Regions from separate parts of the Eubacterium sp. AM05-23 genome, predicted to be linked through region 1. Evidence: riboswitches for the same ligand, from Rfam matches in the RefSeq annotation. Region 1 holds a riboswitch; each other region holds the start of a gene.
The links. A riboswitch is a leader RNA that binds a small molecule or an ion and turns the genes downstream of it on or off. The one in region 1 is predicted to bind cyclic di-GMP.

Region 1 (7,618 bases):
TGGAACCAGGCCATTGATCTTTTGCGTCTTTCGCATCCCGAGACAGCCCTTTTGAGCGGTAGGTGATATCCATCAGCTGTTCCATGGCCAGGCTGTTCTGATAAAGCTGCTCAACCTGTTCGCTTTCGGAACCGGAGAGGGCCTCCAGTACAGCTGTCGCCGGTACAGATAACAGCATCTGATTTGTCATAATATCTGTACTGTTATAGATACTGGACTTTTTGTCCCATTGGTATTTCGAGTCTTCATCCACATACAGATCCGGTACAGTAGCGACAAAATCCTTTAGCTCTTTAACATAGGACTGAATTGCCGCTTTCGCATTATTTTCATCCGTAATACCGGTCAGATTTAGGCTGGGGATCCTTGTAGCGCCTGCTACTCTCACCTTGATGTCCTTACCAGACGGGCTGGCGTTGGGATAACGGATATATAGGGCGCCGCCACGTTCGCTGTCTTCCCCTCCAATCTGGTCAAGGGTAATTTCATTTTTACCCTTCTTCAGGTTAACGGTTTTGCTCCACCCTGTCTTAACATCAGGATGATACTGGGTATAAACAAGCTGTGGCAGGACATTTCCCTCTGTTCCCACATAGACATTAATAGTATCACCCGCTCTGGCTGCAAGACCAAGAGGCTGAAAATCATTCAAAGCCATTGCAAAGCCTAAGTTTCCATTTTTAGCGTTTGACACATTCTGGTCCACAAGCATGGTATCGTCGATGTTTGTTTCGCTCAAAATAGCCTTTGCCAATGTCAGCTCAGAAAGAATGGAATCCTTATCCGGATGAAATTCACTGCTGACAGGGTCTGGCGTATTGGCCCGCTCAATAAGCTTATCAACATATTCCATCGTTATGCTGTCTTTCAGCTCCACATGTAAATCATCCACAAACAGGGCATTTGTCTCATCTGCCAAACTATCATATTCATAAAATTTTATTTCTGAAATCCGGCAGCGTGCATTTGGCGCGCCAGCCCAATAAAGCGCCGGGTTAATCTGAATTTTGACAGGCTTAATTTTTTCGTTTAGGCGGATACGGTAATATTCTTTGCCGTTCGTGCTTTTTTTAGACTGAACCGCAAAATTATTGCCGATATTCAGGTCGTGAGCCTGTCCTTTTTCATCCCACCAGCGGATTTTCATATAAGCATTGTAAGTGCTCGGCTCGCCTTCGCCACGCACCAGCACAATATCATTCATCTCATAAGACTGGTCAAATTCAACGACCGGTGCCTGCAGGGCGCCGGCCCAGCCGCCAGCGTTCCAGCCGCCATAGTTCCAGTATGAGGTGTAATCATTATCTACAATATCAAACTTATCAAAAGCTTTCTCGTAATCACTCTCCTTTAAATAAGGATATGTGACATCTTTGATGTGAGCAGTCGGCTGGTTCACCTCTCCGGCCCGGTTAATCAGCTTATAGTTCGAAGTGACCGGCGGATCAATGGACTCGGTCGCGCAGGTGTATACCGGCGATTTTGCGCCTTCTCCAATGGCGTTATAGCCTGTCAGATAGACCTCGTATTCAGCTTGGTCCTTAAGATTTTCAATTACATAGCTGGTGCCGCTCAAATCCCCGGCCTTTATATAGTCGCCCATCCCTTTTTCACGGTAATAGACATTGTATCCGGTAGAATTTTTCTGTTTTTCCCAATTGACAGTGATCTGGCGGTATCCGCCTTTTAAGGTTATACCCTCTGGCCTTTCAGGCACTGAGGTTGGCATTGGCGTTCCGATAACCGGAGCGCTGAAACCACTTTCCCAATTTCCGCTTTCGGAACGGTTAACCGACTGTACTGAAATTTTATATGCCACAAAATTGATTAAATCGTTAATTGTCAGAGAAGTTCCATCCACTGCAGTCAGCGTAGTCTCATTTTTACCGGTTGTAGGGTTTGTAAAACTCATCTTTACTTCATAGCCGGTTACATTAGGCTGTGCCTCCCAGCTGACCGTCAGACTTTCGTTGCCAGAAACCACTTTGACATTTGCAGGTATGCTCGTAACCTGCTCAACGATTTTATCCTTGGTATTATTTAAAAATTCAACTTTTGAGATTTCCGCAAGATTGCTGCTCGCCTTATTGGTCTCTGTCACAAAGATGGTAACCTTTTTGATGGCTACCTGTTTATCCAAATTAATGACAATGGTCGACGGGGAAGCTTCATCGGTTAAAAAGAGATAATCCACCTTGTCCTGGAGGTCAAAACTATGGGTTTCTTTTTCCCCGAATTCATCGACCACCTCAACACGTCCCCTTCTGGGCGCATTTTCAAGGCCTAGTTCATTGGGGGCAATCCGCAGTTCTGTTGCCTTGACGGGTTCCTGCATGACAAGCGGAATCTCCAGCGGCGCTTCCTCAGAAATCACACCTTCATCCTCTTTGGCGAACTGGACTGATGCTGCCTGGTCAGAAGCCGTGCTGAAAAGCTGAGCAATATCACCGCTTTTAACCACGACAGGATTGGATACATTTTTTTCAATGACCACATTTCCCGGATCCACAATCGGGGACGTATCACTGATCTGTACCTTTTCGGCATCATAGGCCTCGCCCATATTTTCCTGCAGATAGACCAGATCGACAATATCGACAAGTCCATCTCCATTAAGATCATAATCGGTTTCGGAGGAGCCCAGCTTTTTCATGACAGCGTCGTAGTCGGCATCGTCAATAATACCGTTACTATCTACGTCTCCAGCTAAAACTGCACCGTCCATAAACTCGACACGTTTCGAGCTTCCCTCAAGGCGTACCCGTGCCTGCACAGGGATTATCCCCATATCCGAAACAGTTATTGTATAGTCGCCGACTGGCAGATTATACAAATTGACATTGGCAAAATAAATTTTTGCATCTGGGTTTTGTGCATCGTAAAAAACATTGCTGCTCTCCCTGTTATCGGAGGCTTTATCAAAAAGCAAGGTTTTGTACTGAATGCTCCTGCCGCCAAAATCAGTTAAGGTTTTTTCATTTACGATATCTTTTAATAGGATTGCCTTTACGGTGCCGTCATCGGAAGCCAGTGTCAGGACAGCGGTTTCAAGCAGCTTTGTCTTGGGCTGGGTAAAATGGATTTCCACCTCCATATTCCCGACAAGTTCCGCGGATCCGCCAGTGCGGATCATGCTGTCTTTTTCATCTTCCGCCTGCGGCTCTGAAGCTTCATCTGCCAAAGAGGAGATGACCTCCAAGGCTTCCTCTGGCCCGGCCTCTTCCTGATTTTCTGTCACAATATCCGTTTCCGCAGTTTCGGAGGAGGTCTCCTGTACAGTTTCCTCTGCCAAAATGGATATCGGAAAGCTCGCAAACAGCATCACAACGGACATAAAACAAGCCAACCATTTTTTCATGTTCTTTTCCCTTTCCTTATTCTGATGAATGATCTTTAATTAATCCTGTTTCTAAAAATAAAAAACGGCTGCAAAAGGGCGCAGCCGTGGGGTATCCACCTACTAATCATGGATTACTGTAGCAACTGGCTGCCATCGTCGTTTAACGGCTTTAGGCCCTTTAGTTTTGCGTCTCTGCCTTTCAGCAGATTTGCCCTTTTTACGTATTAAAAACGTTATTAAATTAAAATCAGTATAGATTATGCCTCATTATATCAAGCACGATTCTTTTCGTCAAGATTCTTTGATTATTTTGCATAAATAAAAAAAGACCAGCGCAAAAATCTACTCTGGTCCAGGATAAAACCTATGGTTTATTCGTCCTCTGGGATTGTATTTAAGTCATTAAAATCCATATAATTTCCAGTGACAATAAAATAGACGGTCTCAAAAATATTAGTGGCATGATCACCAATTCTTTCCAAATGGCTCCCTATAAAAGAAAAGCTCATAGCCTGAAGCGCCATTTCCGGATTTTGGTTGATCTCTGCGATACAGTCGCTGTGCAGGGTATTGTTCAAACGGTCGATTTCATCCTCATAGCGGATCACATCATCCATCTTGCTGATATCCTCGTCAATATAAGCCTGAATACACATTTTAAGCTGATCTTCCACCATCTTTGCCATCTGCGGGATATTGTCCAGTTTTTTATAGTACTCTTCCTTACGCAGGCAGATCACCTTTTGGCAGATATTCACCGCCAGGTCAGCGATTCTTTCAAGATTTGTAATAATTTTATAGGTGGAGGAAAGTCTTCTCAAATCCCCTGCGACGGGCTGCTGCCTCGCAATCACCTCGCTGACAATCTGCTGAAGCTGGATTTCCTTTAAATCCACAATGTCATCCCGGCTGATGACGCTTCTGGCCAGCTTGACATTTTGTTCTTCCAGCGCCGTAATCGAATCCGACAGCATGCGTTCTGCCTGGGAAGACATCAATAAAATTTCATTCTTAATGGTTTTTAATTCTTCGTTATAAACTTCTCGCATCATTCGCTCCTTTATCAACCGAATCGGCCGGTAATATAATCCTCAGTCCTTTTATCTTCTGGATTCATGAAAATAGTATTTGTCTCATTGTACTCAATAATTTCTCCCATAAGGAAGAAAGCGGTTCTGTCTGAAATTCTGGCAGCCTGCTGCATGGAATGTGTGACGATGATAATGGTGTAGTCCTTTTTAAGCTCCTCCATCAAATCTTCAATTTTTGAAGTAGCGATTGGGTCAAGGGCCGAGGTTGGCTCATCCATCAGGATAACCTCTGGCTGCATGGCGATGGTCCTGGCAATGCACAGACGCTGCTGCTGCCCACCGGAAAGGCCGAGGGCGGATTTGCCCAGACGGTCGCTGACTTCATCCCACAGAGCCGCTCCTACCAGACTGTCGTGTACAATTTTATCAAGTTTCTTCTTATCTTTCAAGCCCTGGCATTTTGGACCATAGGCGATATTATCGTAGATACTCATCGGAAACGGGTTAGGTTTTTGGAAAACCATGCCCACCTTTGTTCTGAGCTGGATAACGTCCGTATCTTTTTCATAGATATTTTTACCGTCAAAATTCAGGGTCCCCTCGATACGAACCGAGTCAATTAAGTCATTCATGCGGTTCAGACAGCGCAGAAATGTAGATTTTCCACAGCCTGACGGGCCGATAAAAGCGGTCACTTCATTTTCATAAATATCAATATTGATTTTTTTTAAGGCCTGAAAATCACCATAATACAAATCCAGATCCTTCACATCAAATTTTTTCTTCTTATCCATTTTAACCTCGTCTATTTTTTATGGGCAACATCCAGCTTGTCCGCTGCCAGTCTTGATAAAATATTCAATACAATGACAATCAATACAATAATAATACCAATAGCACAGGCCAGTTCGATATTTCCTTCCTCTTTAGCCACATAGTAGGCCTGAACCGTCAGTGTGCTCCCCGGCGAAAGCAGCGTTCCCGGAATCTGCGCAACGGTGCCCGCAGTGAGCAGCAGCGCCGCAGATTCGCCGATCACACGGCCAATACTTAAGAGCACCGCCGTCACAATACCGGGGACTGCAGATGGCAGCACGACCTTAAACACGGTCTGCAGCTTTGTTGCCCCAAGAGCCAGGGAGCCTTCGCGGTAACTGACCGGGACGGTTTTCAGGGCTTCCTCTGTACTCCGTATAATGACCGGAAGCAGAATAATCGCCACGGTTAAGCTCCCTGACAGTAAGGATATTTGAAATTTGAGCGCGACCACGAAAAACGCCATACCAAAGAGACCAAAAATAATAGAAGGTATCCCCGACAAGCATTCCGTTGCAAAGCGAATCGCGTTGACCAGTCGGCCAGGCTTGGCGTATTCCGTCATATAGATGGCTGCTAAAATACCGATCGGCAGCGCGATAACCAATGACAGAAATACCATGTACAGCGTTGTGACGATATTGCTGAAAATCCCGCCGCCCGGATTAACCACTTTCAGCTTAAGGGTACCGCCGCCATTTTGTACCAGCTGAGCAATCTCTTCCAATGATAAATCCGACACCTCGGCGCCGTCCACACTTTCAAGCACATAGTCGGTCTTAACCGCCGTGCCCCTTCCGGTTGTGTCCTTAGTGGCGTTTAAGCTCGAGTCCTTTTCGATATAACTGAAAATCACCTGCTTGTGCTGATCGTTTCGTTTTGAATAATCAACCTTCATAATGGCCGCTCCCAGAGACTCGATATAAAGCGGCTCGCCGTCTGGTGTTTCATACTTTTTATAGTAATCCGATTTTGACAAAAGGTCTGCTTCATTGATCGAAAGGGGTACATCTTTCTTTTCCACCATCTGATAGCCCACCTTATCGTTAAAATCGCGAGTGATAAAATTCCAGTCCACCATGCCAATCCCTTTAACAAAGATAAAGCCAATAATAAACAACAAGATGCCAAGCGTGATGGCTGTGGCCGCGTAGATAACGCCTTTCACACAATTGTCTTTTACTTTTCTGCTCATGCTTCTCAGCCTCCAATTTTTGATTCGACGAATTTATTAACGACAAAATTGATGATCATAATAAACACAAACAGGACCACACCGGTTGAGAACAGAAGCTGCTGGTGCACACCGGAGGCGTAGCCCATTTCAAGCGCAATGTTCGTGGTTAAAGGGCGAATCTGATCAAAAAGACTGGTCGGAATACCCGCGATCGGGTTGCCGCACACCAGCATAACCGCCATGGTTTCCCCGATGGCCCGGCCAATCCCCAAAATAATACCTGTAATAATACCCGATTTAGCCGCTGGAATAACCACCTTGAAAATTGTCTGAATCTTAGACGCACCCAGGGCCAGGGAACCCTCCCGATAGGCGTCGGGAACGGCGGATATGGAGGTTTCCGAAATGCTGACGACTGTGGGCAGGATCATAACCGCCAGAACGATGATTGTCGCCAAAAGGGACTCACCCTGTGCCATGGGCGAAATCTTTAACACATAAGGGACGATAATCCCGAGGCCAAACACACCGTAGAGCACCGAAGGAATTCCGGCCAACAGTTCAACCGCAAAACGGACTATTTTTCCAATGCGGGTACCTGCCAATTCAGAGATAAACACCGCGGTTAACAATGCGATAGGAACACCGATGACAATAGCTCCCAAGGTCGCATAAACCGAACCGACGATCATGTAAAAAATGCCATACATATCCGACCCGGGCCGCCATTCTGTCCCTGAAATAAATTTCAGGAAAGAGTAAGAGCCGTTTACAAAAGGCTCCAGCCCATTGACAAATACATAGATGGTAATGGTAACGACGCTGATGATCGATACAAGAGCGCAAAGTAAAAATATCTTTTCAACAACTTTCTCGCTTACTTTGGTTTGTTTCTTTTCTTCCAAGTAAATGATCTCACTTTCTTAAAGAATTTTATTTTAAAAGCAGAATGCTACCTCACGCTGATTCCGCCATTTTTTTCTACAATCGTCTGACCTTCGTCTGTCATGATGAAATCAAGAAAAGCCCTTGTCTGCGGCGTAATGTTTTTTTCATTATAAAGTGCTAAAAATGGCCGTGACAGACCATAACTTTTGTTCAGCACATTTTCCATGGTTGCTTCCACGCCATCCACCCGGAGGGGCTTAACTGATCGGTCGACAAAGGTAATGGAAACATAGCCGATGGCATTGGGATTCGCCGCGACTGTGGACTGGACATTTCCGTTGCCTTCTTTAACGGTTGCGCTGGGTT
Region 2 (7,618 bases), on a different contig from region 1:
GTCTGGCGTGGTGACGGTTTCGGTTTTGGGTGTGGTCACAGTCTGTCCATTTGGCAGCGTGGTCGTGGTGGAGCCGTTGGTCACCGTGGAGGTGCTGCCCTCATTCAGGCTGTACCCCTCATACTCGATTTTGCTGAACAGACCCGTGCCGTTCAGCTCGCTGACATAGGCCGCCGCTGCAAACTCGTTGGGGGCAGTGGCCGTAATGCTCAGCCCGCCGTTCGTCCAGTCATAGCTCAGAGCGCCCACAGTGATGTTATTGCCCAGGTTAAGAGCCTGGTAGACCTTATCGCTGTTAATCACCGGGTAGGTCTCCATGGCCTTGCGGTTAGTGTCCAGGATACTGGTCTGGCTCTGGATGATCTTCAGGGCACTGTCAAGCTGCTGCGCCTCGGTGTACTCCGACACGTTGGCAGGGTCGTTGATATATTTATCGGCCTTTTTAAGCGCCTTGTCCACGTTGTAGTTCATGATAGTAAAAAACGTAAAGCCAATGACCATGACCGCCACCACCACCAAAGGCGGAATGGCCCATTTGTTCTTGATGGAAAAGGACCGCTGGGGCTTGAGGGCTGTCTTATAGCTGGTCAGCAGGTTGACATCGTTCTTTTTCTCAAAGAAGAGAGACGCGGGATAAAAATAGTCCGACAGGAGAAAATCATCGTCAATGCTGAAATTTTCCTGAATATTCCCGGTATTCTCCACCGCATAGACCGATACCTCCGTATCGTCCACATACGCCTGCAGCCGCCGAATCTCGTCTCTGGTCAGCCCAGCGTAGTAGGCCTTGTCCAGAATATATTCGGATTTCTGGCTCTTGTTAAACTGTACCAGTGAGGACAGCTTAGAGGCCATCTCGATGGTAAAGGCCTCGGTGCCGCGCTCTGCCATGATTCTGGCCTGGCTGGAGAAAGTATACACACCATTTTCGAAAAGGGCGTACATGAGATTATTGCCGTCCAGTATGTTAATGGCAAAGGTCTGACTGTCGTATTCGCTGGTTGCCTCCACATAATTGATGGTGGCGTTCAGAGCAGTGTCGATGCGTCTGAGCTTAATGCCCGCTGTCTCAAAAAGACGGATATAGCTCTCCAGCACCTCCCGCTCCACGGCGCAGCAGAGCATGTTCGTGCCCTGTTTTCCGCGGATACCGCTGTAGTCAATGATCAGGTTCTCAAAATTGGTGGCGTCCTCAAACTCGTGGTGGGACAGCTCGGTGAGCTCCTTTGGCGTCATTTTAGGCACTGCCACATTCTTATTCACAATCAGGCTGGAATTGATGACCAGATTGGTATTGTGGAAATCAATATCGCCTTCCTCATCGGCCTGGTCGATGGCGTCAAGGAGCATATCCTCGTTGGTAATGACCCCGTTGATCATGGCCCCTGGCCCCATCTCCACGGTCAGGTGCTTTGAAATGGACAGCTTGCCGTTGCGCACATCCCCCTGGAGTATCTGAATGGCATCGCTGCCTAAATAGATGGTTGTCTGCATACTCTCTTATATCCCCCTAACCGATGCTCTGATAAAGTGTGACAATCGGTACCATAACGGACAGCATCACTGTCCCCACGATCACAGCCATGATAATAATCATTACTGGCTCGATGATCGTAACCATTCGCTGTATGGCCATCTCGGAGTCATAATCATAGGAATCCGCAATGGAATCCAGCATGGTGTCAAGATTCCCGGTCTCCTCACCGATAAAGATGGTGGAAACCAGCTTCTTATCCATGCCGTCAATGCTGCCGATGGCCTCGGACAGCGTGTTCCCGCTGCGCACCATCTGGGTGGCCGGGCCAAACTGTCCCTCGATATACTTATTGCCCACAATGCTGGCGCTGATGTCCATGGCATTGATCATGGACAGGCCGCTAGAATACAGCGAGCTCAGCGTCCTGGCAAAGCGCGCGGTGTAAACAATCTTAATGAGCTTGCCCGCCCAGGGCAGATGTACCTTCATTTTATCGAAGCGCAGCCGGAAGGACGGCACCCCGAGAAGTGTCTTGAAGGCCCCAATGGCGATGGCCACCCCCAGGAGCAGCCAGTACCAGTTGGTGGTCATAAAATTGGAAATCCCAATGACCATGACCGTGATCCCCGGCAGCTGGGCGTCCATACCCTCGAACAAGTCAAAAAACTGGGGCAGGATAAAGGTAAACAGCCCAATCACCACCACCACTGTAGCCACTAACAGCACAATGGGGTAGATCATGGCGTTTCGGATCTTGGTGTGCAGGCGGTGCTCCTTCTCATAATACAGCGCCATCTTGTGCGCCGTCTCGGCCATCTGGCCGCTGGACTCACCCGCCCGAAACATGTTGATGATAAGCCGAGGAAAGGAGCCGTGGCTGTTTTCCATGGCCTCTGACAGCGTGATCCCCTGCTGTACTTCACGGTAAAGGGCCTTATACACCTTGGCCACATTGGGCTTGATGTTACGCTCCATCATAATGGAAAGCGCCCGGATCACTGTAATCCCCGAGGCCAGCATGTTCTCAATCTCCCTCGAGAAATCCGAAAGCTCCATGTTCTTCATCTTGTAGGCTTTCTTTTCCGTATCCACCTCACGGCACTCAAGCAGAAATTCATCCTTTTCCCGCAAAGCCTTACGCAGCGTGCTCTCGTCAATGGCGTCCGCCATTCCATTTACTATTTTTGAGTTCATGTTTTTTGCTTTATACTTAAACTTTGGCAAAGTTCGCTACGCTCCTTTTCCTGAGGTTGAAGGTGGAAGGTGGAAAGTGGAAGGTTCAGGAACAAATTCGCTTTGCGAATTTGATTTATATTTTTTCCTTAGTGGTCTTAACAATATTGGAGAGTGTTTTTTCAATGATAACACACTCTTTATAGATACCTTCACTCTTTTCTTCAGTTAAATAACCTGTTGCTATTAATAATTTAATCCAATATTTTGTCTCAGAAGCTTCCTTCAAAGCAATGCTCATTTTGGCTAAAAAGTCTTTCTTACTCTGCGCCTGCTGCGCTTCTGTAACATTTGCGCCAATGCTTGTACCACTTCGCAAAAGCTGTTTTGACAATACAAATTCTTTATGCGTTGACGATAAAAACTGATAACACCGTATAATACGAACGGCAAACTGAAAGCTCCGATCCACTATTTTTTCATCCGCCATGCAGGCCTCCCGCATCTTTAGCGGCCAAAGGCCGCAATCCAATCAAATTTTCTTTTGAAAATTTGTTCCAAAACCTTCCACCTTCAACTTTCCACCTATTAAAGTCCAAAAAAATCCAAATACCAAAAGATAATCTGCATTCCCCACAGCATGGATACCAAAATCCCCCCCGAAAGGTATGGGCCAAAGGGCATGTGCTTTTCCCCGCTCTTGCGGATAAGCTTGATGGCGCCGGCGATGCCGCCCAGCACCAGGCCGATAAAGGTGGCCAGCAGGGTGCAGGGCCAGCCGAGGAGAAACCCGGCCACAGCCATCAGCTTGACGTCGCCGCCGCCAAAGCCGCCGGGGATAACCAGGGATAACACCAGCATGGGGACCGATATGACAAACACACCGATTACCCGGGAAATAAGGCTGGGCTCCAGAAATACAAAATAGCTTGCCGCCGCGGGAATGATCAAAGCGATGACCAGACCGTTCGGAATGGTCATGGTATCGAAATCAATGAGGGTAACCGCCAATAAAATGGCCGCCACCGCAAACCCAACCACAGCCTGAAAGCCAAAATCGTAGTGCCAGGCCATGAGCAGGGCCAGCAGCCCGCCGCACAACTCCGTGAAAAAATACCGCGGCGCAATCTTCGCCCCGCATTTCCGGCATTTTCCCCGCAGCCAAAGATAGCTGAGCAGCGGGATATTATCATAAAACGCAATGGGCTTGCCGCAGTTTGGGCAAAAGGACCGGCCCCTGGCAATGGAAATACCAATGGGCACCCGGTAGACCACCACATTCAAAAAGCTGCCAATCATACAGCCAAAGATAAAGACAAAGGCATACAATACAAAATAGATTAAGGTTAAAGAATCTTCCAAAGATGAACCTCCAGGCTTTTTAGTGAATAGTTGATAATGGATAGTTGATAGTTACGGAACAAATTTGCTTTGCAAATTTGATTTGAATTCAAAATCACAGAGTGATTTTGTTCCTTAACTACTCACTATCAACTATCCACTGCTATTATCATTCGCTACTTGACGTCTGTTTCTCCTTTGTAGGCTGAAACTTCCTTCCCGTCAACCACAACGCGCTTTCCTGGTTCAATTATAACATTGATGTTATTTTTAATCATCTCAATTTTATCAATGGTACCGTCCCGGTTGTCGTCCACAATGGTCAGCTTTGTAACCCCTTCGTAGATGTTGTCCGGCCCCACCAGATCCCGAAGGTCGTTCGCGTCTGGTATGCGGTAGGGGTTTTCCGCTGTTTCGGCGGATTTAAACTCTGTGGCCCGTATCTGAGCCGCCAGGTAGATGGTTCTGGCCTCGGCAATAGCAGCGTCCTTTTTGGCGTCATCGATAAAATGGAGGTACCCCGGAATGATGAGCACTGCCAGCAGGGCAATGACCACAATAACGGTGATGAGCTCCATCATGGTGAAGCCAGAGGGGCTTTTGATGAGAATTTTAAGTTTGCGGCGAAGGGTCATGGGGGCACCTCTTTTTTCAATGGAGAATTGAGAATGCAGAATTGAGAATTAAATGTGCAAATCCGCATTGCGGATTTAATTCTAATCAGTTTTGCCTTTAGCAAAATTGTTCCTGTAATTCTCCATTTTCAATTCTCCATTCTCCATTGATTAACTTTTCGGGTTTTCGGGATACGGGTTGGAGGGTTATTTTATTTTTGTGACTTCGGCGGAGCTACCGCTTGCGCTGCCACATAAACCTCTCTGGCTTCTACAATGGCGGCTTTTCCTTTGGCGTCCTCCACAAACCCCAGCATGGCAGGGATGGTAAAGGCGGCTAAGATGGCCAGAATCACCAGTACCACAATCAGTTCGACCAGGGTAAAGCCCGAACGGGACTGCGCGCTGTTCTTTAATCTTTGCTTTAGAAAATTCATTTTCCTGCCCCCTGTTCAGAAAATCGGAATCCTGCTGTGCCATTCTTTATTCTTCATTTTCCACTGAAAAACCCCTCCCGAAATCCTGAAAAGCAGTTGATCGTTGATAATGGACAGTTGATCGTTACAGAACAAATTTGTTCCATAACTATCCACTATCAACGATCAACTGTCCACTATATTTAGTTTTTTCTTTCGGCAATAAAAAAAGCGCCTGAGAAAATGGGAGAAAAGGCCGGCTGCGGCGCTGCAAGCTCGGCCTTGATTATTTACTTTTTTAAAAAGCAACAGGTATATCTTTATTTTTTACTAAACATTTATCGTTTTAATCTTTTTTAATTACTGCATTGCCCCCGGATACTGTTTCATCAATCGTAACTGTGAATCCACCGTCTTTATATTCTACTTTTGCTATTCTCGAGCCATCACCTACTGTAATAGTCCACGTAGCACTTGCGGGGATATCGCTGTTTAATTTATCTTTTACAGCAGTAGCCGCTGTACTAGTGTCACTGCTTTTAATCACGAAAGTATCCGCAAGTGTTTGTTCTGTAGCTACAGTCTGTCCTGCCAAATATACTTCTCTTGCTTGTGAAACATAAGCTTTACCTTTTGCATCTTCAATAAACCCCAACATCGCCGGAATCGTGAATGCCGCTAAAATCGCCAAAATAACCAATACTACAATCAATTCTACCAAAGTAAAACCTTTACGGTTTTTCTTCAGCTTGTTAATCATCTGAATCATTTACATCTCTCCTTTTATGTTCTCTTGTTTACCTTTAAATATAAACCTTTATTTTAACCGTCCGCGCCATGACGGTTATAAACATTGTCATTACCTGCCCCAGATGTCCTTTTTGTTAAAGGCTGCTCAAAAAATAAAAACAGCCGGAAACCAAACAGGGGTTTTCGGCCATCCACCGTTTTGGCAGCTGGCTGTCATATCGGCCTGGAGCTGCCGACGTAGACCCTGTAGTTTTGCGCCACGGGCTTTCGCGCCGCTTTGCCTTTTGAACAATTCTATTCTACAACTGATTCGGACATTTGTCAAGAACTATAAAAACCAGTTACTTTTAAATATTCTAAAAGGTTCATGTCATTCACCATTAATACAGGTTTGTACACTTTTAAAACCATACAAATCTGCATTTTTCGCTTTTCTTATAGCTATAAGTTATTATAAATGCTGTTTCATTTACCACCAACATTAAACTAATGGTAAAAACAGCACAATTTGAGTAAAACACTCAATCTTTTTCAAAATTTTTTCAATTTTTTATTTCCTTAAATCATATTCAAATTTGATGGATTTTATTGCTCAACCGCACCATTATTCCGCAAAATATCCAGAAAACAGGCGCCACGGTCACCACAGAGATGTTGAAACAGGAAGCGGCCATATAAGCGGCCACGCTGCAGACAAGCGGTATAAGCATGGGAGACTGCCGCCAGCTTTTAAAGCCCTGGTACAGCGTCGTCCCCTCAAAGGCCAGATAAATGAAAGCCGCAGGGATTCCGCTGCTCACAGCAATGTGCAGGTACTCGTTATGGGCACGGTCGATGACCAGGTGGTGTCCGGTCACCCTTACAATATCACGCTCAAAATACTGGCCCATCACCTTGCCCAGGGTCTCAATGCCAAAGCCAGTCAGGGGACGCAGCTTGATAAGCTCTAGGGTTTTTGACCAGATAAAAAGCCGGTATGATCCGCCCTTTTCCCAGTCGTTTCCCTTGATGATCTTCGACAAATCCGTAAAAACACTGAGAAACCGCGCGCCAAAACCTGTATTCACAAACAGGAAAATAAAGGTTAAAAGCACAAACACACCGCTCGCCACTGCGAAACGGCAGCGGTTTTCTTTTTCTCTCAGCAGAAACATGCCCAGCAGCACATACCCCAGAAAGCTGCCAATCCAAGCGCCGCGGGTATTGGTGCACAGCAGGCAGAAATAGACCAGCCCGCAGGGCAGAAGGTAAGCCCTTGGCCCTTTGATAAAGGCGTATAAGAGAATTGGCAGCGCCAATGTCAAAAATGAGCCCAGAAAATTAGGGTTGCCGATGGTAGCATAGGATGCGCCTGGGCCGCCGTACATTAAAGGGTCCTGTGGCTGAAAATCCAGCCCAAATTTCTGAAAGATGCCATAAACAGCCACACAGGATACGCCCACGGCGTATAACCGTACATGCCAGCGCTTAAAGGTATAGAAAAAAGCCCCCAGCATCATTAAAATACCATAAAACAAAATAGCGGAGTAGCTCTCCAGCCGAAAGGATCGCCCCTTAAGCGACAGCATGATATCCGTCGAAAAGGGAAGCGTGACGGTTACGCACAACAGGTACAGCAGCACCAGCTTTACCGGCAGCGGTATTTTAGGCTTCTCGCTAAAATATGCGGTAATGGGCCGCACATATAAAAGCAGCAGACCAAAAACCAGTACCTCAATGGTCATCAGCTTTGGCATATACAGGGTATCGCCAAAGGGCGGCACAATGATCAGCGGCACTGCCCCGGCAATAATGGCCAGTACTGTGGAGACTGCTGTTTGAAGTTCGAATTTTCTCATTGTTTTCCT
Region 3 (7,618 bases), on a different contig from region 1:
ATTGGCAATGGTCACAACCATTTCGATTTCGCCGTCCTTATCAAAAATGGGTGTGAGCACAGTTGAAACGCTTTTTCCAATGAGCAGATAGTTCTGCTCTGCAAAGACAGTACGTTTTTCCATGACACATTTTTCTAAAGCTGTTGGCGTCCACTTCCCTTTTCTGAAGGAATAGTTGTTCTGACCGATCATTTCTTTAGGGTCTACCCCATAATGGCGGATGGAGTTGGGATTAACGTAAATAATCTTTCCCTCTTTGTCCATCACATATACATCTGATGAACAGTTTTCCAAAATTTTAATATAGACGTCCACCGGAATGGAACGGAGATATTCCAGGTACTCTTCATCAATTCCAAATTCTTTGTTTATTTTTCCCATAAGGCACCTCTGTTGTCTTCTGAATCTTCTCAAACGCTATACGATTTCAATAGAAGTATTATATCATAGCAGCACTTACTTTTTCCAGTTAAATTCACAGCCTTTATATTCTTAAAAAGCTGTGTACAATTCTGCAAACGGCAAGAAAAAAACACCATCCCCGGGGAATGGTGTCTTCTTTTTGTATTCTTATTAGTCTTCAGGTACAATTGCTTCTACTGGGCACTGATCTGCGCAAGAACCGCAATCTGTACATAAAGCTTCATCAATTTCATAGATAGAACCTTCAGAAATTGCTTCTACTGGACATTGATCTGCACAAGAACCGCAAGCGATACATTCGTCTGTGATTTTGTAAGCCATTTAATACACCCCTTTCTTGAACAACATTTATTTTATTATATCTTATTCTTGATTTAAAGCAAGACAATTATTTATCTTTTTTGCCTTTTTCAGGTTTTTTTTCTGATTTTTTTTCGCGTTTCCGCTCAGGCTTGCGCTCGGGCTTTTTTTCCTGCTTTTTCTTCTGAATATCCGCTAACAGATATTTTCGAACTTCGGTTTCATCCTTTTCCAGCTGCATTTTGACAAAAACTGTTTCCTCAAGGATGCTTAACTTAAAAACCTCGCCCTCGCCGTCCGGTGTAATGACCTGCTGGCCGACTCTCGGCATCTTCTTGGTGACTTCCTCATAAAACTCCTGTTCGTAGGTCAGGCAGCACAAAAGCCTGCCGCAGATACCGGATATTTTGGTGGAATTCAGCGATAGGTTTTGTTCCTTGGCCATTTTAATAGACACAGGGGTAAAATCCCCAAGCCACTGGGCACAGCAGGTCGTTCTGCCGCATACACCCAAACCCTTAAATATCTTAGCCTCATCCCGAACACCGATCTGGCGCAGCTCAATGCGCACCTTAAACACAGCTGCCAAATCCTTGACCAGATCTCTGAAATCCACACGGCCGTCAGCTGTAAAGTAAAAGATCGCCTTCTTCTTATCAAAGGTATACTCCACATCAATGAGCTTCATCTCAAGCTTGTGGGCTTTTGCCTTTTCGATAAAAATATCCTTGGCCTCAATTTCCTTGCGCTTCAGCCGCTCAAAATCCGCTGTATCTTTATCGGTGGCTTTCCTGATAACGGGCTTGATGGGCGCTGTGATCAAATCATCCTCGATCTCCCTCGGCCCCAGGGCAACCTCTCCGTATTCCACGCCGCGGACAGTCTCAACTATGACATGGTCGTACTGCTCTACTTCCAGATTCTGTGGATCAAAATAATAAATTTTACCGACTTTTTTAAATCGGACTCCAACCACTGATTTTGCCATCTATAGTACTCCTGTAAATTATATTTTTAATAGGACGCTTTCCCACTGCAGCCTCAGGTTGACATTATACTGCAGGGTGTTCATAAACTCAAAAAGGATTTCTGCGATCCGGCTGTTTTGACGCGGCGTCAAAACCGAAGCGTATTTTACCTGCCAGCTATAATATGGATTCCCATCATCCTCTGCGCCTTCCAGAAACAGCGCCATGCTGTGAAACCAGACAAGCAGAAAATTCAGAACCTCGGCGCTGGCGTTTTTGTCCTTCCCTATCTTTTCACTGAAAGCGAACGCCTTAAAGGTATCTCCCTTAAGTATAGCATAAAATACATTTAATGCTTCAATTTTTAAGCTTTCCAGCTCAGTATTTTCAAGAAATTCTAAAGCCTTTCCCGGCGATCCTTCGCAGCTGTAGACCGCCTGATCCACCGCCTCGCCTGGCGCATAACCCTTCTGCCTCAAAATTTCGCGGATGCCAGCGTCCGAGACCGGCTCAAAGCTCAGCACCTGGCAGCGTGAGCGGATGGTGTTCAGCATTTTTTCCAGATTCTCCGCTGTAATGATGAAAACATTGTGAGGTTCTGGCTCCTCCAGGGATTTCAACAGAGCGTTCTGGGCCTCCGGTGTCATTTTATCGCCGCCTTTTATGATGCTTACCCGCAGATCGCTCTCAAAGGGCTTGACCGGCAGTGTGGTGATGAGCTTACGGACCTGATCAATTTTAATGGCGCTCTCGCCCTTTCCAGGCTGGGTGATTAGAACATCCGGATGGTTGCCGTGCTCAATCTTCTCACAGGGAATACAGGCGCCGCAGGGCTTTTCATCCCCCCGGCATAAAAGGGCTTTTGCAAATTCAAGGGCCATCATGGTCTTGCCAATACCTTTTTTTCCCACAAAAAGATAGGCGTGACTCACTTCATGATTAGCCAGGCTTCCCGCCAGAAGCTTTTTAATCCGCTCCTGCTCAATAATTGCCTTAAACATGCCTGCTCCTTCCTAGTGCCATTCTTCTTCGGCTAATTCTGAAAAATCTGTTTTAAGCAGCGCCTTTGCCTCCTCAAGATCTCCCGGGTCCACAAATATTTCAATATTGGCCGTGGTGAAGGTTCCCATAAAAATACTGCGGATCGGGCCGCCAAAGCCTTTTTCCCTCGAGGTGACCTTAATGCCGTTCGCCTCCAGAAAGCTCCGCGTCATGGCAAACTCCATGTCCGAATAGGCTACCTTCAAAAGCGCATAGCGGTCCTCAAACCGTTCCACTTGTCATCACCCTTTCATATATTTCTTCGTGTATATCCTCAATACTCCGGAGTCTGCCCTCCGCAACACATACGATCTCTGTCCAACTGTACTTCTCAATGAGCTCAAGGGCATTCTGATACGCGTGGATCAGGTGCTCCGGGCTTTTTTCGTGTATATCTTTCTCCGCTTTACCCGTGATTTTATTGGCGCGGCCCTCCATCAGCTTAAAGTTAATTTCCGGCGGTATATTCAAAAAGAAAACCGCGTCTGGTACAGGCAGCTCCATCTTGTTAAACTCATAATCTGACAGCCAGTCCATAAAACGGCCGCGCTCCTCCGGATCGCTGATTTTACCCGCCTGATGAACCATATTGGAAGTAGTGTACCGATCAGCGATCACGATGCCGCCGTCCTTGTAAAAGGCCTCGTAATCTTCCTTGTAGGAGGCATAACGGTCAGCTGCGTAAAAGGTCGAGGCGATGTAAGGACTGATGCTGTCCGGGTCATTGCCAAAGGCGCCGGACAGGTACAGCCGTACCATGGCGGAGGACTCCTTATCGTAACGGGGATAGGAAACCTTCATAACACGCTGTCCCTCCCTTTTCAGGCGGTCGTAGAGCTTTTCTGTCTGTGTCTGCTTACCGCTGCCGTCAACACCCTCGATGACAATCAGCTGTCCTTTATTTTCCATTGATAAACCTTCTTTTCTCATTTTGTTTCAGGCATTATTATATCATAACGGCCCATGCATTAAAACGAAGAATTGAGAATGACTTCAATCATTCCCCCACTGTCTATTCCCACAACCGCTTCGCCGTTTCTCCGCCGTCTTAAGAGCTCCGCCACGGTTTCTTCTGTCACCAGACTCCCAGGCAGCAGCACCGGTATTCCTGGAGGATACGGGATGACAAAGCCCGCTGCGGCACTGCCTGCTGCGTCCTCCAAAGGCAGCCGCCCGGTTTCCATATTGTAGAGTGCCTGCCACAGGGGATATTTTTCCTCGTGCTTCCAGACACTGACAAATCCAGCATCCGGCAGCTCAGAGACTTCCGGACAGTCTCTGTTCATGTCTGCCACTGCTGCCATCAGCTGATCCAGTTCGCCGGCTGCAGTGCCGATTCCTGTCATGGCCAGTACATAGTTAAATCCGGACATCTCACACTGAATGTTATACTCTGTTAGCAGCCGCTTTTCAACAGCAGTGCCCTTTCCGTTCTTTACCATCAGCAGCCACTTGCTTTTATCGTAGGGCTGCCCATCCTCCGGAGTATACAGAGCAATGCAGTCGCCCACCCCTGTCCGTTTCTGATAAAAATCCCAACGCTCCGCAATGGTTTTAAAAACAGTTTCTCCCTTTTCGCAAGCTTCGTCCACCGCGTTTTCCACACTCATCATCAGCAGATAGCTGGGACTGGAGGACTGAAGCATGGCCAGAAATTTTTTAACACGGCTTCTTTCTACCAGGGGCCCCTGCATGTGAAGCAGAGAGCTCTGGGTAAAAGCGCTTAAAAGCTTATGCGTGCTCTGAATGACAATATCTGCTCCGCAGCTCACCGCGTCCGGCGGCAGCTCAGCACAAAACTTCAGGTGTGCCCCGTGGGCTTCATCCACGATCAGCACCTTGCCTTTTTTATGAAGCAGCTCTGCAATGGCAGCAACATCACTGACCGTGCCATAATAGGTGGGATTGACCAGTATCATCCCCTTTACCTCTGGGTGCTCCCGCAGATTTTTTTCTACCTGTTCCAGAGAAATACATTTTCCAAAGCCCAGCCGCGCATCGTATTCCGGTTCAAAATAAACACCTTTTATCCTGCCCAGGGCCAGCCCTGCATAAACAGAACGGTGGCAGTTTAACGGCACCAGAAGGCTCTCGCCTTCTCTGCAAACACCCATAATGGCACTCTGTATGCCGGTTGTGGTGCCGTTTACCAGAATACAGGCCTCCTCCGACCCGTAAGCTTCTGCCAGCTTTTTCTGAACCTTTAAAAGAATATCGGAGGGATCGTGCAGGTTATCCGCGCCAGGTATCTCTGTGACATCCAGAGTTGCCCAGTTTTCATTATCAAAACAAAAATTTCCCTTGTGCCCGGGCATATGAAACCGCAAAGCCCCTCTGTCACTGAGTTCTTGTAATCTTGTATATAAAAGTCGTTTTTTCATGAATTTATTTTATCATAAAATCCGGATTTTTCCCCTTTATTTTTAGATGGATTATTGATATGATAATCTCTGTAAAAAAATTCAAGGAGTGAAAAAGATGGCAAATATCATCTCTGTCGATATGACTAACTTTGAATCGGAAGTTCTGAACTATACGGAAGGCCCTGTCATGGTTGATTTTTGGGCTGAATGGTGTGGTCCCTGTAAGGCTCTCCTTCCGATCATCGAAGAAATCGCCGGCGAAGTCCCTTCAACCGCCAAAATCTGCAAGCTGAATGTAGATGAAAATACTGACCTGGCCAGGCAGTTTCATGTCATGAGCATCCCGACCTGTGTATTCTTAAAGGACGGCAGTGAAGTCGAACGTTTCGTGGGAAGCCGCGATAAGCAGGAATACATTGATACCCTAAAAAATTTATAAGTTTTTCAGACCACGCTTCGGGCATGGTCTTTTTTTATCGAACTATTTTTTATTAAATTTTCTTTTACAATACAAGACGTTTCTCTTTTTATTCTATTTTTATAACTATTATTTCGAAAATCCTTGAACCTTTTTCAAAAATATGTTACTATGAAAATTGTTTATAGATTCCTTATTTTCAATCATATCTGTCAAACACTCGGGAGGAACTCCAGATGAACAGTAAATACCTCGGGCAGCGGCTTCGCCAGTTTCGAAAAGACGCCCGTCTTACACAAAACCAGCTGGCTAAAAAAGCCGGTATCACCCCCACATACCTCAGTATCATTGAAAGGGGAGCGCAGCTGCCCCGGCTGGAAACTTTTATCAATCTGGCCAATATCCTGTCCGTTTCAGCCGACGATCTTCTGATGGAAGACCACGCAGAATCTCGCAAAGAAACGCACACTTCTTTCGCCATTCCGTCTGACAATCTGTCAGATGAGGAGCTCACTTTAGTGCAGGATATGGTCAAACTGATGTGTGACCATTTCAAAACAACAAATCACTGAATTATTTGTTTAAATTCTTGGACAAAACTATAATTGAATATTGACTTCATTCGCATTGTGAGTTATAGTAAATAATATACATCCGAATCATTTTGAAATAGGGCAAAACTACTGAAAGGTAGTGACGCAAAGCCAAGGGTCTAATTCATCAGGAGATGAAATGACAGCCGGTTGCTCGGGTATTAAACTTACTGAATGCAATCTCCCTGCCTTGGTTTGTGTGCCGGGGTCTTTTTATTGCCCCAATCTCACGCAGAGGAGTTAACCACAATGGATAATAAAGTTATTGGCAGGCATATTCGTGAAGCCCGTCTTGATAAAAAACTGACGCAGTACCAGCTCGCGGAACGTGTTCATATTACACCGAATTATCTGAGCATGCTGGAACGCGGCACCCATCTGCCCAAACTTGAAACACTCATCACTATCTCCGAAGCACTGGAGGTTCCTGTCAGCGCGCTTCTTGCCGATTTTCCCGTCGAGTCCTTTACCAGCCGGATTCACTTTCTGTCCACTGCAATGGAAGGGCTGGACGACGAGCAATCTAAAATCGTGTGCGATGTCATCAAGGTAATGACTGATGGCTTTAAATTGAAAAAATAGCTAAAAAACCCGGATCGATAAGATCCGGGTTTTTTAATTAAAAGTCTGCGGCCGGGTAAAACAAATCGTTTCGCCGCCTTGCTGTATCCAGCATATTATTGTAGAGCATCTGCTGGTATTCCAGAACCTCTCGGTCGTGGATCGTCGGGTCTCCCCTTCTGAAGTACTGCTCCTCATTATCGATAATCCCTACAGAATTAATAACCGGCAGTGTCTCAGACAGCCTCATTAAATAATCATTGTAGGGCGTCCCCTGGATACCGGCCTGCTCCAGCAGCAGGCTGGAAAGGTAATTTATGCTCAGCTTATCCACCTGGGCCTCTGGGATGTCATAGTTTGCCCAGATGACAAAGGGCGTGACGTAACGCTTCTGCAGCTCCTCTGTGCTCCACTGATCCAAAGGCTTCTGCATGAGCTCTTCATAAAACGCCTGCTCAATATATGCCTGGTGATCTCCAAACATAACTATCAGCGTGGGCTCATCCTGCCCGCTGAAATAATCGATCAGACCTTTAAACGCTGCGTCGGAGTTTCGCATCAGAGATAAATACTGCTCGGTTTCGGGGTAACTTCCCTCCATCCCCTCCAGAAGCACTGGATCAAGATCATCAGCGTTCAGCTGGTAGCCAGCGTGGTTTTGGATGGTCACATCAAAGACAAACAGCGGATTATCCCCCTTGTTCTCATAAAGATCAATGACCTTGTCATAGGTGGCCGCATCGCTGACCCATTTTTCTCTAAGCGTCTGCGATTCCAAAAATTCTTCTTCTGAGAAAAACTGCTGAAAGCCAAAATTCGGATAAACCTTGTCACGGTTCCAGGCGTTCCGCTCTCCGGGATGGATGGCATAGCTGTTGTAGCCCTCATAGTTCAGCGTTGACGTAAGGCTGGGCGCCGGACCCTTAATATACAATTGATAGGGTCTTGCAT
Region 4 (7,618 bases), on a different contig from region 1:
GGCGCGCCAGAAGAAGCCGGGCCTTTTCGCCGCCGGAGAGAGAGCTCACAGCCTTGAACACATCATCGCCAGTAAACAGGAAAGCGGCCAGAATACTCCGCAGCTCGCCCTCGGTAAAGTGCATGTCGATATCCCAGAGGGCCTCCAGAAGGTTTTCGTCATAAAACTGCTTTAAGTCGTTATTTTCCTGGTCATAATAGCCGACATGAACCTTATGGCCGTATTCGATGACGCCGCTGTCCCGCGACACCTTATCCTGGATGATGCGGAACAGGGTGGTTTTGCCGATACCGTTGGCCCCGATGATGCCCACCTTGTCGCCGCGGTGGATATCAAAGGAAATATTCTCGAAAAGGGGCTGTCCGTCAAAGGATTTTGATACGTCGCGGACAGTCAGGACATCCTTGCCGCTCTGGATGCGGGGTTTGAAGTTAAAATGGGCATCGGATTCGGTCTGCACCTTTTCGACCACCTCCATTTTTGCCAGAGCCTTTTCACGGCTGGCAGCGCGCTTGGAGCTGTGGACAGAGTTATAACGGCGGAATCGGGCAATCATTTCCTGCTGGCGCTTGATTTCGCGCATCTGCTGGGCATACTGATGGTCCAGATCCATGAGCAGCTTTTCTTTCTTTTCCACATAGGTGGTGTAGTTGCCGGTGTAGCTGTCCAGTGAGTGGCGTGAGACTTCCAGAATACGGCCGCAGACCTTGTCGAGAAAGTAGCGGTCATGGGAGATGATGACAAAGGCGCCGTCGTAGGCCTTCAGAAACTGCTCCAGCCATTGGAGGGAGTCGATATCCAGGTAGTTGGTGGGCTCATCGAGGAGCAGAAGCTCTGGTTCCTGAAGCAGGTTGCGCCCCAGGGCCGCCCGTGTTTTTTCGCCGCCTGACAAAACGCCAAAGGGCTTTGCCATATCCTCATCGGTAAAGCCAAGGCCCCTGGCAATGCCGCGGATGCGGCTGGGGTATTCATAGCCCTTTTGCTCTGCAAAGCGGTCCTGAAGCTCGCCGTAGGTTTTCATGAGCTTTTCCTGCTCTGCACCGTCGGTTTCACCAATCTGGTGCTCCAGCTCTCGCAGCCGCTCCTCCATTTTGATGAGCGCGTCAAAGACAGAGCGAAAAAGGGTGTCTAGCGTGGTGTCCGCTTTAAAATCAGCTTCCTGGGCCAGATAGCCAATGGTAAGGTTGGATTTTTTGCTGATGACGCCGCTGTCGGGGGTAAGCCTGCCGGCCAGTAGCTTGAGAAAGGTGGACTTGCCTGAGCCGTTGCGCCCCACCAGGCCGATCATTTCCTTTTCCTGTATGGAGAGGCTCAGTTTGTTAAAAATTTCATTGATGCCGTAACTAAAACTAAGATTTTCAATATTTATAAGCATAGGGTTTTCTGCCTGTTCTTTCCATAGTATTCCTTATATATGATACCAAAAAAGAGGGGGTGTGTCGACTGCGGACAGAGTCAGGGAAAAGAAATTTGCAAAATGATGAATATTTTGCATCTAAATGGGTATAAAAAGAACGTATTCCAAAATGAGGAGGAGGTTTGATGAGAAAACTGCTTAATAGCTTTAAAGAAGTCCTTGTATCAATTTTACCGATGACGGTTTTGATTTTGATCATCAGTGGTATCTGGGCGCCCTTCACGCCTGAGATGCTCGCGTCCTTTATCGGCGGCGCCATCATGATGATGATCGGCATGGCGCTTTTTTTGTTTGGCGCGGACATCTCCATGATGGAGGTTGGTGAGCGTGTGGGAAATTTTCTGGTTTCCCGGAGAAGCTTGAAAATTCTGATTATCGCCGGCTTTTTTGTGGGCATGTTTGTGACCATTGCCGAGCCGGATGTGCAGGTGCTGGCTGGCCAGGTGGCAGCAGTCTCGGAGGGGACCATCAACCGGACGATGCTCATCGCTGTGGTCGGCGTTGGGGTCGGTATTTTTCTGGTTATCGCGCTGCTGCGCTTTGTTTTTCAGATGAAGCTGTACCATATCCTGATCATTGGATATATCGCTGTTTTTGCCCTGTCCTTTTTTACGAACCCTGAGATGGCGCCAGTAGCCTTTGATTCCGGCGGCGTCACTACTGGTCCCATCACAGTGCCCTTTATACTGAGTCTGGGCAGCGGGATCACCAGCGGCGTAAGAACCAGCAGGGAAGGAACAGACAGTTTTGGGATGGTTGCCCTGTCCTCGCTGGGACCGGTGTTGGCCGTCATGATTTTGGGGGTGATCTTCAGATGAGCCTGATCAATCATTTATTTCACGGTATGCCGGAGGTGGCATGGGAGGTTTTTCTGGCCATCCTGCCCATTGTTTTGATTTTTCTGTTTTTGAACGTCATTGCGCTGCGGCTGCGGGCTCCTATTATCAAGCGGATTATAGGCGGCTTTGTGGTGACTTACCTGGGGCTGGTGCTGTTTCTCCAGGGCGTAAACATTGCCTTTGTACCGGCCGGCGAATTTTTGGGCACAGCCCTTGCAGAGCTTGAGTACAGCTGGATTCTCATTCCGCTGGGCTTTGCCATCGGTTTTCTGGTCGCCTTTGCCGAGCCAGCCGTCCAGGTCATGGTAAAGCAGGTTGAGGAAATGACCAGCGGCGCCATCAAAGCACGCGTTATGCTGCTTGCGATCTCGCTGGGCGTGGCGTTAGCGGTTATGACGGCCATGATCCGGCTGCTGGCCGGTATTTCGCTCTGGTGGATTTTGATTCCGGGCTATATACTGGCCTTTATTCTCGGCCGCTTTGTGGAGCCGAATTTTCTGGCTATGGCCTTTGATAACGGCGGCGTAGCCACTGGCCCCATGTGCTCGACCTTTATTCTGTCTCTTTCAGTGGCTGTGGCGGGCGCGACGCCAGGACGAAATCCGCTGCTGGACGGCTTTGGCGTGGTAGCGCTGATTGCCCTTGCGCCGATTCTGACAACCCTGCTTCTGGGCTTCTTTTATAAGCAGAAGGAGGCCTACAGGAAAAGGCAGTGTGAAAAGCAGCCGCGTGATTCTTAACCGGTATTGACAGAAGATTTTAATCATATATAATATGTAGATTACTTAGCGAATGATGGAGGAAAAAATGGAAGACAGAAATAAGATTAAGACCGAACTGATTGTGGTGATTGTGGAAAAAGATATGTCCGGCGAGGTCATTGACGCGGCCAAGCAGGGCGGCGCTGACGGAGCGACCGTTATGTATGGCCGCGGGTCCGGCATCCATGAGAACGCCCGGTTTTTCGGCATCACCATTGAGCCTGAAAAGGAGATCGTTCTGATTCTGGTGGACGCGTCCATAAGGAACGCGGTGCTCTGCTCGATCCAGAAGAAAATCGAAATCGACAGGCCGGGCATGGGCATTGCTTTTGTGCTGGATGTGGCCAAGGTGATTGGCAGCCCGCACCTTAACTTGATGTCGGACATCACCGATTAATTGCTTTTAAAGACACCCCGAAGGCGCTTGTTTGCCCGGTTTCTGAAGGAATTAAAAAACTTTGACACTTTTTTAATTAATTCGACCATAAAAATTGACGTTTTTTTAACAACTTGATATAATAAAAAGGATAAGTACGACGCAGGAGGGGAGTGCAGAATGCAAACTTTTTCAAAAAGGGTATCGATGACAGTTGTTAAGCGTCTGCCCAAGTATTACCAGTATTTAACCGATTTACAGGATCAACATATTGAAAAAATCTCGTCTAAGGAGCTGGCGGCTATGATGGGGCTGACCGCCTCGCAGATCCGGCAGGACCTGAATTCCTTTGGCGCTTACGGACAGCAGGGCTACGGCTACAAGGTAAAAGAGCTGAAGGAGGCCATTCGCAAAATTCTGGGGCTTGATCTCCAGTATAACTGCATTATCATCGGTTCTGGGAACCTGGGACATGCCATTGTCAATTACGAGCGCTTTAAGGAAGAGGGCATTCACTTCAAGGCCATGTTCGACGTGGATCCGGATCAGATTGGCAAAAAGGTCGGAGACGTGACCGTGTACCACATGGACGATCTCGACGCCTTTGTGGCGCACCATAAGATTGATATCTGTATCCTGAGTGTACCGCAGAAGGTCGGGCAGGAAACCACAGACCGTGTCGTAGAGCTCGGGATCAAAGCGATTCTAAACTTCGTGCCTCTGGACCTGACGGTGCCGGACGACGTGGTGGTAGAGAGTGTGAACATCACCGACAGTCTGTTTACCTTAACCTACCTGATTAACGAAGAGGAAGAGAACGAATAACCAGAAATACCAGCAGGCTTAAGCCTGCTTTTTTGGTGGAAAATAGGAGTTGTGTTTCAAAAAAATCTATTATATAATAGAGTAAAATATAAACGAGATTAATACTAGGGCAAATCTGCTGAAAGACAGAGACGCAAAGCTACAGGGCCTAAACATACATTGTAGGGTAGCCAGCTGCAGTTAAACCCATAACAGGAGCTGTAAAATGGCAGGAAAAAAGACAAACGAAACCATTGAAAATAATGTTTATAACGTAGCTTTGCGTAATATTTACGACGAGCTCTATGAACTGAACATTACCAAAAATCATTATCGGATCATCTACCATGTAGAGGGTAAATATGTGACGCCGCCAGAAGACGGCGCTTTGACAGACGGTATTGCCGATGTGGCAGCGCACATGATTCACCCGGAGGATTCGAGACGTTTTTTGGATTTTTTTGATATTGATAAAATACACGCGGCACTGGCTTCCGGAAAGACCAGCGTCATTGGAGAGTTCCGTAAGCTTTGGGAGGACGGCGCCTATCACTGGGCCTCGCTGACCGTTTTTCCAGCGGATATTGAAGGCGAGGAGGATGAGATCCTGCTCTGCTTTATCATGGATATTGATTATAAAAAACAGCTGGAAGCCGTTGAGAAGGAAAACCAAAGCCTTCAGAAAAAGCAGATGGATGACGAGCGTTACCGTCTGGTGATTGGGCAGACAAACACCCTGGTATTTGAGTGGAACCCAGAGACCGGAGAGCGCTATTATGCGCCCCGGTTTTCGGAAAATTTTATGGGCAGCTATGACGGCCGGGACATCAAGGAAATCTGGCTTGACGATGGGGTCGTCCACCCCGGCGATATTGAAATATTAAAGCAGAAAATGAGCATGGACGCCATCAGCAACGGGCAGGTAGAGCTGGAAATCCGGCTCTGCAATAAGAAAGGCCGCTATATCTGGTGTAAAATTGTATTTAATGTGCTTTACAATGAGGATGGCGGCATCAGCCGGGTGATCGGTACCCTGAACGACATCGACGAATCCAAGCGCGCGCACGAAACCCTGAAGTACCGGGCAGAGTTTGATATGTTAACCGGTATCTATAACATCAATACCTTTTATTCCCGGGCAGAAAAGCTGCTCAGGGAGCATCCGGAGCAGAAATATGCCGTGGTGCGCCTGGATGTCAACCGCTTTAAGTTTATCAATGATCTGTACGGACGGGAGGAGGGAAACCGGCTGCTCCGCTTTATGGCAACTGTTATTTCGGGCCATATGGGGCCGATGGACGCTTTTGGGCGCATGAACAGCGATGTGTTCTGTCTCTGTATGTCCTATGGTTCGGGTGAGCCACTGCTCAGGCGTATTCAGAAAATACTGGCGGAGATCAACCAGTATTCAGAAACCTATCAGGTTATGCCCTCCTGCGGTATCTGCATTGTGAGGGACCGGAATGTCCAGATCAGTATCCTATGTGACTGGGCAAACCTGGCCCAGAAGACCATTAAAGGGAGCCTCATCAAGCAGTGGGCCTTTTACGATAAAAAGCTGAGAGCCAAACAGATTGAGGAGCAGCGGATCGAAAACGAGATGGACGACGCGCTGAAAAAGCACCAGTTCAAGGTGTATCTCCAGCCCAAACACAATGTGCAGACAGGCAGCGTGATCGGTGCGGAGGCGCTGGTGCGCTGGGATCATCCTGAAAGAGGGTTCCTGACGCCCTACCGTTTCATCCCGCTTTTTGAGCGCAACGGCTTCATCATCAAGCTGGACGAATACGTCTGGGAGGAAACCTGCCGGATCATTAAATCCTGGCTGGACAGGGGGATGGAAGCAGTTCCGGTGTCGGTTAATGTGTCCAGAGTGCAGGTATATAACCCGAATTTTTATAAAAAGCTGCTGCATATTATAAGACGCTACGATATTCCCAAGGCGCTTTTAGAAGTCGAGCTGACTGAGAGCAGCTTTGTAGAGAACACGGTGGATTTGTACCGCGGCATGGAGCGGTTGAGAGAGGAAGGAATCTCCTTTTCAATGGACGATTTTGGATCAGGCTATTCCTCGCTCAATATGCTCAAAAATGTACCAGTCAACACCATTAAGCTGGACCGTGAGTTCTTTAACGAGAGCGTGGCGACCCAGAAAGGTAAAACCATCATTGAGCATACCATCGGCATGATCAACGACCTGGAGCTTCAGGTCATTGCCGAGGGCGTAGAAACGGGCGATCAGGCAGGCTTCCTGAATGCCTGCGGCTGCCAGGCTGCCCAGGGCTACTATTATTCCAGACCCATGCCGGTCGAGGAGTTTGAGAAACGGTTTTTAAAAGAGAGTATTTAAAAAAAGAGCTGCGCGCCAGGTGCAGCTCTTTTTTTAATCCTTATTGTCCCGGCCCGCCCTGCATATCCTGCGGAGTGCTGCTGCCGGGACGGTTCCCGCCTGGGCCGCCCATGTTGCCGGGACCACCGCCCATACCGCCGCTGTGGGTGCTTCCGTCCTCGCCAATGCTTGTGACGGAGGAAGAAGGGGTGACAGTGGTCAGGTCTGCGCCGCCCTTTGTCAGTGTGTAGGTGACGCCGGTCCGGATATCCGGCGTGCTGATGATAATATTCTGGAATGTCTTAGACGGGGTGTAGTCTGCGATTTCCTCCCCGTTCGCGTCCTTCAGGCTGATGGTGGTGCCGGCCGCCTGAGAAGCGTTAAAGGTCAGAGAGATGCTGTTCTGGGCAGAGTCTGACGACGGCGTCTGGAGCATACCGGAGCTGCCCGCCGCGATCAGAGTGCCGCCGGTCAGGTTATAGGTGCCGTCGTAGTCCAGAGCGCCGTTGCCGCCATCGGTGGGCCCATCGATGGTAACCGTGCCGCCGGTCTGGTTGATGGAGGCGTTGGAATCGAGCCCGTCGCCGCCGGCGTTGATATACCATTCGCCGCCGTTAATGTTCAGCACAATGGAACCGTCGTCCACACTGGCGCTTTCCATGGGGTTCTGCCCAGGCCGGCCGTTTTGTGAGGAGCCGTCGCCGCCCGCGGCGTTGATGCCGTCGTCGCTTGACACAATACTGCCCTTGCCGCCGTTCAGCGTGATGCTCATGCTCTCCAGGCCTTCATAGGACTTGGTAATGTCAAAGATACCACCGTCGATGGTCAGGAAGGTGTCGGCATGGATGCCGTCATCGCCGGAGCTCAGGGTAAAGGTGCCGTCTTTAATGTCGATGGTGCCATTAGAGTGAATTGAGTCGTCAGACGAGTCAATGTGATAGGTACCGCCCTTGATGACAATGGCGTTTCCGGCCTTCAGCGCCTTGGCGCTCTGGGGCGTGTCGTTGGCGTCGTCGGACGCAGTCTGGGGCGTCTGCTGCCAGCTTCCCCAGGTGCTGCCGGGGGTTCCTGCCTTATCGCTGCTGTTGGCGC

Region 2: another riboswitch for cyclic di-GMP. It lies ahead of DW091_RS01100 (prepilin-type N-terminal cleavage/methylation domain-containing protein); the one in region 1 lies ahead of DW091_RS17000 (M60 family metallopeptidase).
Region 3: another riboswitch for cyclic di-GMP. It lies ahead of DW091_RS10255 (helix-turn-helix transcriptional regulator); the one in region 1 lies ahead of DW091_RS17000 (M60 family metallopeptidase).
Region 4: another riboswitch for cyclic di-GMP. It lies ahead of DW091_RS02570 (EAL domain-containing protein); the one in region 1 lies ahead of DW091_RS17000 (M60 family metallopeptidase).

The regions. Positions count from the first base shown of each region.
Region 1 covers NZ_QUDF01000014.1:91,070-98,687, reverse strand. The annotation lists gene DW091_RS17000 (M60 family metallopeptidase) at 1-3,358, opposite strand, end outside; cyclic di-GMP riboswitch class I at 3,476-3,563, opposite strand; gene phoU (phosphate signaling complex protein PhoU) at 3,712-4,392, opposite strand; gene pstB (phosphate ABC transporter ATP-binding protein PstB) at 4,404-5,165, opposite strand; gene pstA (phosphate ABC transporter permease PstA) at 5,177-6,382, opposite strand; gene pstC (phosphate ABC transporter permease subunit PstC) at 6,388-7,269, opposite strand; gene DW091_RS16975 (phosphate ABC transporter substrate-binding protein) at 7,317-7,618, opposite strand, start outside.
Region 2 covers NZ_QUDF01000001.1:261,578-269,195, reverse strand. The annotation lists gene DW091_RS01130 (pilus assembly protein PilM) at 1-1,494, opposite strand, end outside; gene DW091_RS01125 (type II secretion system F family protein) at 1,511-2,671, opposite strand; gene DW091_RS01120 (four helix bundle protein) at 2,787-3,140, opposite strand; gene DW091_RS01115 (A24 family peptidase) at 3,239-4,012, opposite strand; gene DW091_RS01110 (type II secretion system protein) at 4,168-4,626, opposite strand; gene DW091_RS01105 (type II secretion system protein) at 4,818-5,042, opposite strand; gene DW091_RS01100 (prepilin-type N-terminal cleavage/methylation domain-containing protein) at 5,368-5,790, opposite strand; cyclic di-GMP riboswitch class I at 5,970-6,063, opposite strand; gene DW091_RS01095 (O-antigen ligase family protein) at 6,341-7,609, opposite strand.
Region 3 covers NZ_QUDF01000006.1:196,890-204,507, forward strand. The annotation lists gene DW091_RS10210 (sigma 54-interacting transcriptional regulator) at 1-381, opposite strand, end outside; gene DW091_RS10215 (4Fe-4S binding protein) at 574-744, opposite strand; gene DW091_RS10220 (stage 0 sporulation family protein) at 812-1,711, opposite strand; gene holB (DNA polymerase III subunit delta') at 1,730-2,692, opposite strand; gene DW091_RS10230 (hypothetical protein) at 2,705-2,968, opposite strand; gene DW091_RS10235 (deoxynucleoside kinase) at 2,955-3,641, opposite strand; gene DW091_RS10240 (aminotransferase class I/II-fold pyridoxal phosphate-dependent enzyme) at 3,701-5,113, opposite strand; gene trxA (thioredoxin) at 5,211-5,534, shown strand; gene DW091_RS10250 (helix-turn-helix transcriptional regulator) at 5,750-6,085, shown strand; cyclic di-GMP riboswitch class I at 6,177-6,264, shown strand; gene DW091_RS10255 (helix-turn-helix transcriptional regulator) at 6,356-6,688, shown strand; gene DW091_RS10260 (LTA synthase family protein) at 6,726-7,618, opposite strand, start outside.
Region 4 covers NZ_QUDF01000002.1:55,699-63,316, forward strand. The annotation lists gene abc-f (ribosomal protection-like ABC-F family protein) at 1-1,375, opposite strand, end outside; gene DW091_RS02550 (DUF1538 domain-containing protein) at 1,543-2,235, shown strand; gene DW091_RS02555 (DUF1538 domain-containing protein) at 2,232-2,996, shown strand; gene DW091_RS02560 (P-II family nitrogen regulator) at 3,064-3,414, shown strand; gene DW091_RS02565 (redox-sensing transcriptional repressor Rex) at 3,574-4,218, shown strand; cyclic di-GMP riboswitch class I at 4,317-4,400, shown strand; gene DW091_RS02570 (EAL domain-containing protein) at 4,424-6,547, shown strand; gene DW091_RS02575 (carbohydrate-binding domain-containing protein) at 6,588-7,618, opposite strand, start outside.